DNA from 3 places in the Humidesulfovibrio idahonensis genome. Region 3 is predicted to be linked to each of the others. Evidence: predicted binding sites of a transcription regulator. Region 3 holds the regulator's gene; each other region holds the start of a gene.

Region 1 (2,265 bases), 830 kb from region 3:
TGGACGGCGTGACCTATGTCAGCGGTCCCAAGGTCAAGCCCGGCCGCATGGTCATGGCCGACATAGAGCAGGCCAAGAGCTACGACCTGGTGGCGCTGGCCTAAGCCGGCCCTGGCTGTGGGGATGTCGCGGCGGGCCTTGCCCACGAGGCGCCGGGATTTCCCAAGCTCCGCCTGACAGCGGCGGATTGAAGCACGCGGCGCGCGCCGTGAAGGATGGTTGGCCATGCAGCAGCGCAGGGAGCCCGGACCGGCGGCGACATATTGCCACAGCACGCATGTCGTGCCCAACGTCAATGTCGTCGCGCAGGAATCGCTGACCCTGGGCCAGCGCGTGGCCGACGCCGTGGCGCGCGTGGTGGGCGGCTGGCCGTTCATCTTCATCCAGAGCGCCATCATCCTGGTCTGGATAGGCGTCAACGCCTACCTGGCCTACCAGTACAAGAACACCCCGGGCTATTTCGACGCCTGGGATCCGTATCCGTACATCCTGCTCAATCTGGTGCTGAGCTTTGAATCCGCCTACGCCGGACCGATCATCATGATGAGCCAGAACAGGCAGTCGGAGAACGACCGGCTCCGGGCCGAGCACGACTACCGCATCAACGTCACCGCCGAGGAAGAGATCAAGGTCATCATGGAGCATCTGGCGCACCAGGACGAGCTCATGCTGGAGATTCTGGCCCGGCTGGACAAGGCGGACCAGGCGCACGGCCGTGCGGACGGCGCGGGGCGCGCGGGCTAGGCGGGAGACCTGCGCGGCAAGCAGGCCCGCGCTTTCGATAATGACAAGATCAAGCATCCGCTCCTTTTTGATCTTTTCGTGTTGGCCTTCGCATTCAACGGGATTGTTTTCCCTTCCGCGCATTTCCTCATTCACGCGGCCTGAGGCCGGGCCGGGCGATTCCTGGTCCGGCCTTTTTCTTGCGCCGCTCCTCGTCACCCTTGGCCGCCGCGGGCCTTCTCGGACCGCTTGGGGCGTTCCTTGCGGCCTTTGCCTGCCACCCCAGGCAGACGCACTGCCTCTTCCGGTTGGCGATATCGCGCCGGCTTGGATTGGTAATATGCTAAAAACAAAAGATATTATTTGAGTGTCTGAGCGGCATGGGCCTTGCTTTGCCCCCTGCGTGCGGCGTGCGCCAGCACAATACAATATTCAAGAGAGGGGTGGAGATATGACGGATGTGAGCAGACGGGACGTTCTTGGTTGGCTTGGCGGCGCGACCCTTGGCGGCGTGCTGGCGGGCGTGGGCGGCGTGGTGGCGACGGCGCGGGACGGCTTCGCGGCCAAGGGCAAGCCGGGCCTCAAGGAAGCGCCCAAGGCTCCGGCCTGGGTGGCGCACCCGTTGGATGCGGCCCAGTGCGCGCCCGTGGCCCACGCCGGGTATTGGGAGGACGGCCTGGGCTGCTGCTACGGGGTGTTCCACGCCATGATCGGCGCCATGGCCAAGAAGTACGGCGCGCCCTACGACCAGTTTCCCTTCCACATGATGGAGGTGGGCAAGAGCGGTATTTCCGAGTGGGGCACCATCTGCGGCGCGCTGCTTGGCGCGGCCAGCGCCTACGCCCTGTTCTGGGGCCGCAAGGAGCGCGACCCCATGGTGACCGAGCTGTTCCGCTGGTACGAGAAGACCGCCCTGCCCATCTACGATCCGGGTCCGGCCGGGCAGGGCGCGGTGGGGCCGCTGCCCACCCATGTGTCCGGCTCCGTGCTGTGCCACCAGTCGGTGAGCACCTGGTGCTTCGCCACTGGCATCGACGCCTCAAGCCCCAAGCGCGGCGAGCGTTGCGCCCGCGTCACCGCCGATGTGGCCACCAAGGCCATCGAGATCATGAACGCCAAGCTGAACGGAAGCTTTGCGTCGGTCTTCAAATCCAAGGCCGAGGCCGCCTGCGGCGAGTGCCACGGCAAGGGCAAGGTTTCGCCCATTTTGAAGGGCCGCATGGACTGCACGCCCTGCCATGGCGGCAGCGCGCATGTGCAGGACAAGTTCCGCAACCACCCGTAGCGGGCGTCCGCAACCGGCGGCGTCAAGGCGGCAGGATGGATTTTCAAGCCACACGAGCCACAGCCACCGTTTGGAAAGGGAAGGACGTTTGGGAGGACGCCCTTCCCGCTCTTCCGCAGGATTGCCGCGTCCGGCTCTGGGCGCAGGCCGGGGCCGTGCTCCAAAGGGGCCAGCTGGGCCGGACGATCGGATCAGCCTGGAATTTCACAGCATTCCTGCGCGTCGCCTCCGCGGGCAAGAATGGGGGAGGGTCCGCA
Region 2 (2,265 bases), on a different contig from region 3:
GGCGAGCGGCTGTGGATGCGCGCGGCCAGGTCGGGGTAGTTCAGCGGGAAGTCGCGCTTGGACTCCAGGAACAGGTAGGACAGGTCGTTGGTGGCGTCCTCGCCGTCCGGGGTCTGGCCGCCGATGGTCACGGCCTCCCAGTGGGCGTAGCCTTCCTGGAACTCGTTGCCCGTGGGGTTGATGTACAGGTCGATGAACTGGGCCATGTCGACCCACATGCATTCCAGAAGCTCGCGGGCTTCGTCGCGGGTGAGGGTGCCGTCGGCCAGGTCCTTTTCAAAGTAGGGGAACAGGTACTGGTCCATGCGGCCGTTGGAGATGATGGCGCTGGCCTTCTGCTCCAGGCGCGAGAACATCTGCACGAACCACTGGCTCTGCATGGCCTCGCGGAAGTTGCGGGCCGGGTGTGCGGGCACGTGTTCGCAGATGTCGGCGATCTGCAGCAGCTCCTGCTTGCGCTTGGCGTCCTTCTCCGCGGCGGCCAGGTCGCGGGCCAGGTCCGCGTGGCGCTTGGCCCAAATCATCACCGCGTCGCACACGATGATCATGGCCTCGAGGAAGGGCTTCTTCTCCCACAGGTCGGTGGAGTTGGTCAGGTCGAGGGCGGCCAGCTTGGCCTTGGCTTCTTCCTGCAGGCCCAGGTAGCCGCGCTTGAGCACCTTTTCATAGTCCGGCACCCACTGCAGGGCGGAGCGGTAGGAGGAGGTCTCGCTGACGACGAACTTGGACTTCAGCCCGCGCTCGTCGTGGTAGGTCACGCCGCGCAGCTCCTGGGGCAGCAGCTTGTTCAGGTTCTCGTGGTAGGTCTTGCCTTCCCAGTAGGGGGCGATCTCCTCCACCAGGGTCTTCATGTTGGCGGGAGAAATGTTGAAGGGGCTCTTGGTGCGGTTGGGCAGGTCCTTCATGACCTCGATGTAGAAGTCGCCGTCGATTTCCGGGTACAGGATGCCGTAGCGGCCAAACTGTCCGGCGCGGCCGGCAAGCAGCTGGTTCGGCGTGATGTAGACGGTGATCTTCTCGGCGATGTTCTTCATGGCCTTGGCCCAGCGCAGGGTCAAGAGCTCGCCCTCGGTCTCCTTCATGGACTGGGTGAAATAGAGGGCGCGCTCGATGTCGACCACGGGGACGGTGAACTGGCTGCTTTCGAGGATGCTGTAGACGCGCTCGCGGCCTTTGCGGTCGACCACTTTATCAACGATGCGCTCTTCTTGCGGGGACAGGCAGCATTCGATGAATGACATGGGGTACTCCGGATTTATAGGTTGCTTGGCTGTTGTCTCAACCCGAAACGGGCGTTTGCAAACCTGCAAAGCACTTCCCATGCCATAGGACCAACATGCTTGAATTAAAGGGTAAAAGTATGAAATGGCCCGTTGGGGCGGCTGCCGTTTCAAGGCCCCGGTCTGTGCAGAAATGCACTGCATATATCACATCAAGCTGATATTGCTGTTGATAATTTTACGTTGCCGTTTCGCACACACAGAAAAAGCGCAACAACGGCCGTGGCAAACCGGGCTTGAGCCGCTGCCCTGCCGGGGCCGATTGTGCATTCGCGGCGCGCGTTCCGTGCTGCGGGGTTGCGTTGCGGCTGCGGCTGCCGCGGGCCCTTCATCCCAGCACCGCCCAGGGGCCGCTCTCGTCCGGGAACCGTGGTGTGTTGTGCAAAATAGGATGGTTGCCCGGCCTCACGGGTTCTGCTAAGCCATTTGCCTGGAGCACACCGCCAGCGGAACCCCGCCGGTGCACCACTATCCTGCGAGGATGCCGTGTCCCCTTTCTCACCTTCCCGCCTTGTTCTGGAGCTGGAGCCCGAGCAGGCTTTTTTGCCCACAGCGGCCGCCGCGACGGAAAACGCCGCCCAGGTCTACGGCCTGGATTCCCAGGCCTCCCTGCGCCTGGCCCTGGCCGTTGAGGAATATTTCACCTACCTTTGCCGCTTCGCCGGACGCGAGGAGCCCATCCGCCTGACCCTGACCCAGGGCGGCACCTTTGTGCGCGCCAGCTTCCGGTTCCGCGCCGGCGAGGTCAGCCTGCGCGCGCTCAACTTCGCCGCCAGCGTGGACCTGGAGGGAGGCGAAGGGGCGGAGGCCGAGCTTGGGCTCTTGGTGGCCTCGCGCACCACGGACCGCTCCAGCCTGGAGCTTTCCGGCGCGGACGTGTACCAGCTCTGCGCCGAGGTGGACCGCGGCTATCCCCCCGGCGAGCCCGTGACCGCCCCGCAGCACCTGAGCGGCCCCCTGCGCCTGGACGAGGCGCCGGGCGCGG
Region 3 (2,265 bases):
CTTGATGGTCGGAGTGCGGCCGCCGGGCTCTTCGCTAAAGCTGATGACATCCATGCGGGCTGCCCGGGGAGTGCCGCCGCGGCGGCGCTCCTTGTGGCGCTCGCGCATGCGCTTCAGCTGCGCCTCCAGCTTGTCCAGCACCTGGTCGATGGTGGAGTACATGTCCTCGGATTCTTCGTAGGCGGAGATGTGCAGGTTGTCCGAGAGCAGGACAACATCGGCCTTGTGGCGGAACTTCTCCACGGAAAGGCTGATCTGCAGCTCCGTCTCAACGGTATCGCCAATGAACTTGCCCATCTTCTCAAAGCGGGAAGAGGCATATTCCTTCAAGTGGTCAGAGGGCTCGAAATTCTTGAAGGCGAAAGAAATGTTCATGCAATACCTCCGTGATGCTTGATGGCGGGCGACGCCTGTTTAGAAGACCTGCTTGCGCTTGGAGGAGGATTCGATGTTCATCGCGGTGCGGTATTTGGCTACCGTGCGCCGCGCGATGTTCACCTCCAATTTCTGCTTGAGGATCTCGCCTATCTGTTCATCGCTGAGTGGTCTTTTGGGGTTCTCCTCGTTTATCAGTTGTTTAATGAGCGCCTTGACGGATTCGGAACCGACCTGGGTGCCGTCGTCAAGGTCTAGGGCGCTGTTGAAAAAGAACTTCAGCTCATAAATGCCGTGCGGCGTTGCGACATACTTGCTCGTGGTGATGCGGCTCACCGTGGACTCGTGCATGCCGATGTCCTCCGCAACCTCTTTCAGGATCAGCGGTTTGAGCTTGGTGACGCCAAACTCGAAAAAGTCGCGCTGAAACCGAACGATGCTCTCCATCACCTTGTACAAGGTCCGCTGCCGCTGGTAAAGGCTCTTCATCAGCCACTCCGCGCTGCGCACCTTGTCTTGAAAATAATCCTTTTCCGTCGAGGTCTTGGCCTTCAAATTATCCACATAAAAACTGTTGAGCTGCAGCCTGGGGAAGCCGTCTTCGTTGAGCACGATGACAAAGTCCTGGCCGTGCTTGTAGACGAAGACGTCCGGGCTCACGAACTGTGGGTCGTTGGAGGAGAAATGCGCGCCGGGCATGGGCTCAAGGGTCTGGATGACGTCCAGATACTCCTTCAGGTCCTCCATGCTGATGCGGAACTTCTTGGTGAGGGGCTTGTAGCGATGCTTCTCCAGGTCCTCCAGGTGGTCGCGCACCAGGGAAACCAGGATGGGGTCGCGGTCGTACTTCAGGACTTCGATCTGCACCAGCAGGCATTCCTGCACGCTGCGCGCGGCCACGCCAACAGGATCGAGCCGCTGGATGCGCCGGATGACCGTTTCGACATCGGCGGGCTGCACACCGGGCAGCTGCTCGCAGATCTCCTCGGCCGTGGCCTGAAGATACCCGCGCGAATCGAGGTTGCCGATGATGATTTCGCCGATGGAGAGGTCACGGTCGGAGAAGTTCGACAAGCGCATCTGCCACGAGAGGTGGCCGTCCAGATTGGGCTTTGAGGTCAGGCGGGCTTCGAAGGAGAGGCCCTCCTCCGGCACTTCGAGGTCGCGGCCCATGGCCTGCTTGGTGACGCTCGAAAATTCGCCCAGGTAGTTTTCCCAGTCCGCCGTGCGCATGAGGTCTTCCTCGGCGCGGCTTTCAGAGTCGGTGTGGGCATGCTCGTAATCGTCTAGAGTATCTGTGGAGGGCGCGGTATCAACCACATCCGGATCAAGCTCCTCCAAAAACGGATTTTCCATCAGCTCTTGCTGAATGGTCTCCACAAGCTCCAGCCGAGAGAGCTGCAAAAGCTTGATGGCCTGCTGCAGCTGTGGCGTCATGACCAGCTGCTGCGTCAGCTTGAGTTGTTGGCGAAGCTCAAGACCCATAGTCGATAACTGCTGCCTCCATCGGAACAGGCGTACAGGACGCCGAAATTTTACTTACCCCATGCGGGCTTTTGCGTGTTCAGGGTGCCACAGGCAGAAGGCCTGTGCAAGATTTTTCTGATAACCCTGCAAATATACGCACAATTCCAGAGCGGGGGAAAGACATGAAAAAAGTGTACCAACCTTCTGCTCTTGTGTAAATCCACAAAACTGAAGTTCGGCACGGCAGGATGGGGCAAGGCCCTTATAACCGGCGTGATTCAAACAGGATTTCCAAGGATCAGAGACTGAAGGACTCGCCCAGGTAGAGTTTGCGGGCTTTGCTGCTCTGCACGATTTCTGTGGGGCTGCCGTCAAGGATGACCATGCCCTCGTACACCAGATAGGCGCGGTCGCAAATATTCA

The links. Region 3 encodes sigma-54, which starts transcription at its own class of promoters, with help from an activator protein. Its sites were predicted from a motif close to CTGGCACGGNNNNTGCTT; they were not measured.
Region 1: ACYQ4W_RS01940 (split-Soret cytochrome c) is a predicted target of sigma-54. The motif match lies at 1,099-1,116, and genes of this name have one in related genera.
Region 2: hpsG ((2S)-3-sulfopropanediol dehydratase) is a predicted target of sigma-54. The motif match lies at 1,310-1,327, and genes of this name have one in related genera.

What each region holds. Positions count from the first base shown of each region.
Region 1 is NZ_BAAHYE010000002.1:358,893-361,157, forward strand. It holds gene rimO (30S ribosomal protein S12 methylthiotransferase RimO) at 1-104, shown strand, start outside; gene ACYQ4W_RS01935 (DUF1003 domain-containing protein) at 226-744, shown strand; gene ACYQ4W_RS01940 (split-Soret cytochrome c) at 1,175-2,008, shown strand.
Region 2 is NZ_BAAHYE010000003.1:756,780-759,044, reverse strand. It holds gene hpsG ((2S)-3-sulfopropanediol dehydratase) at 1-1,241, opposite strand, end outside; gene ACYQ4W_RS09840 (hypothetical protein) at 1,767-2,265, shown strand, end outside.
Region 3 is NZ_BAAHYE010000002.1:1,185,416-1,187,680, forward strand. It holds gene hpf (ribosome hibernation-promoting factor, HPF/YfiA family) at 1-375, opposite strand, end outside; gene rpoN (RNA polymerase factor sigma-54) at 415-1,860, opposite strand; gene lptB (LPS export ABC transporter ATP-binding protein) at 2,141-2,265, opposite strand, start outside.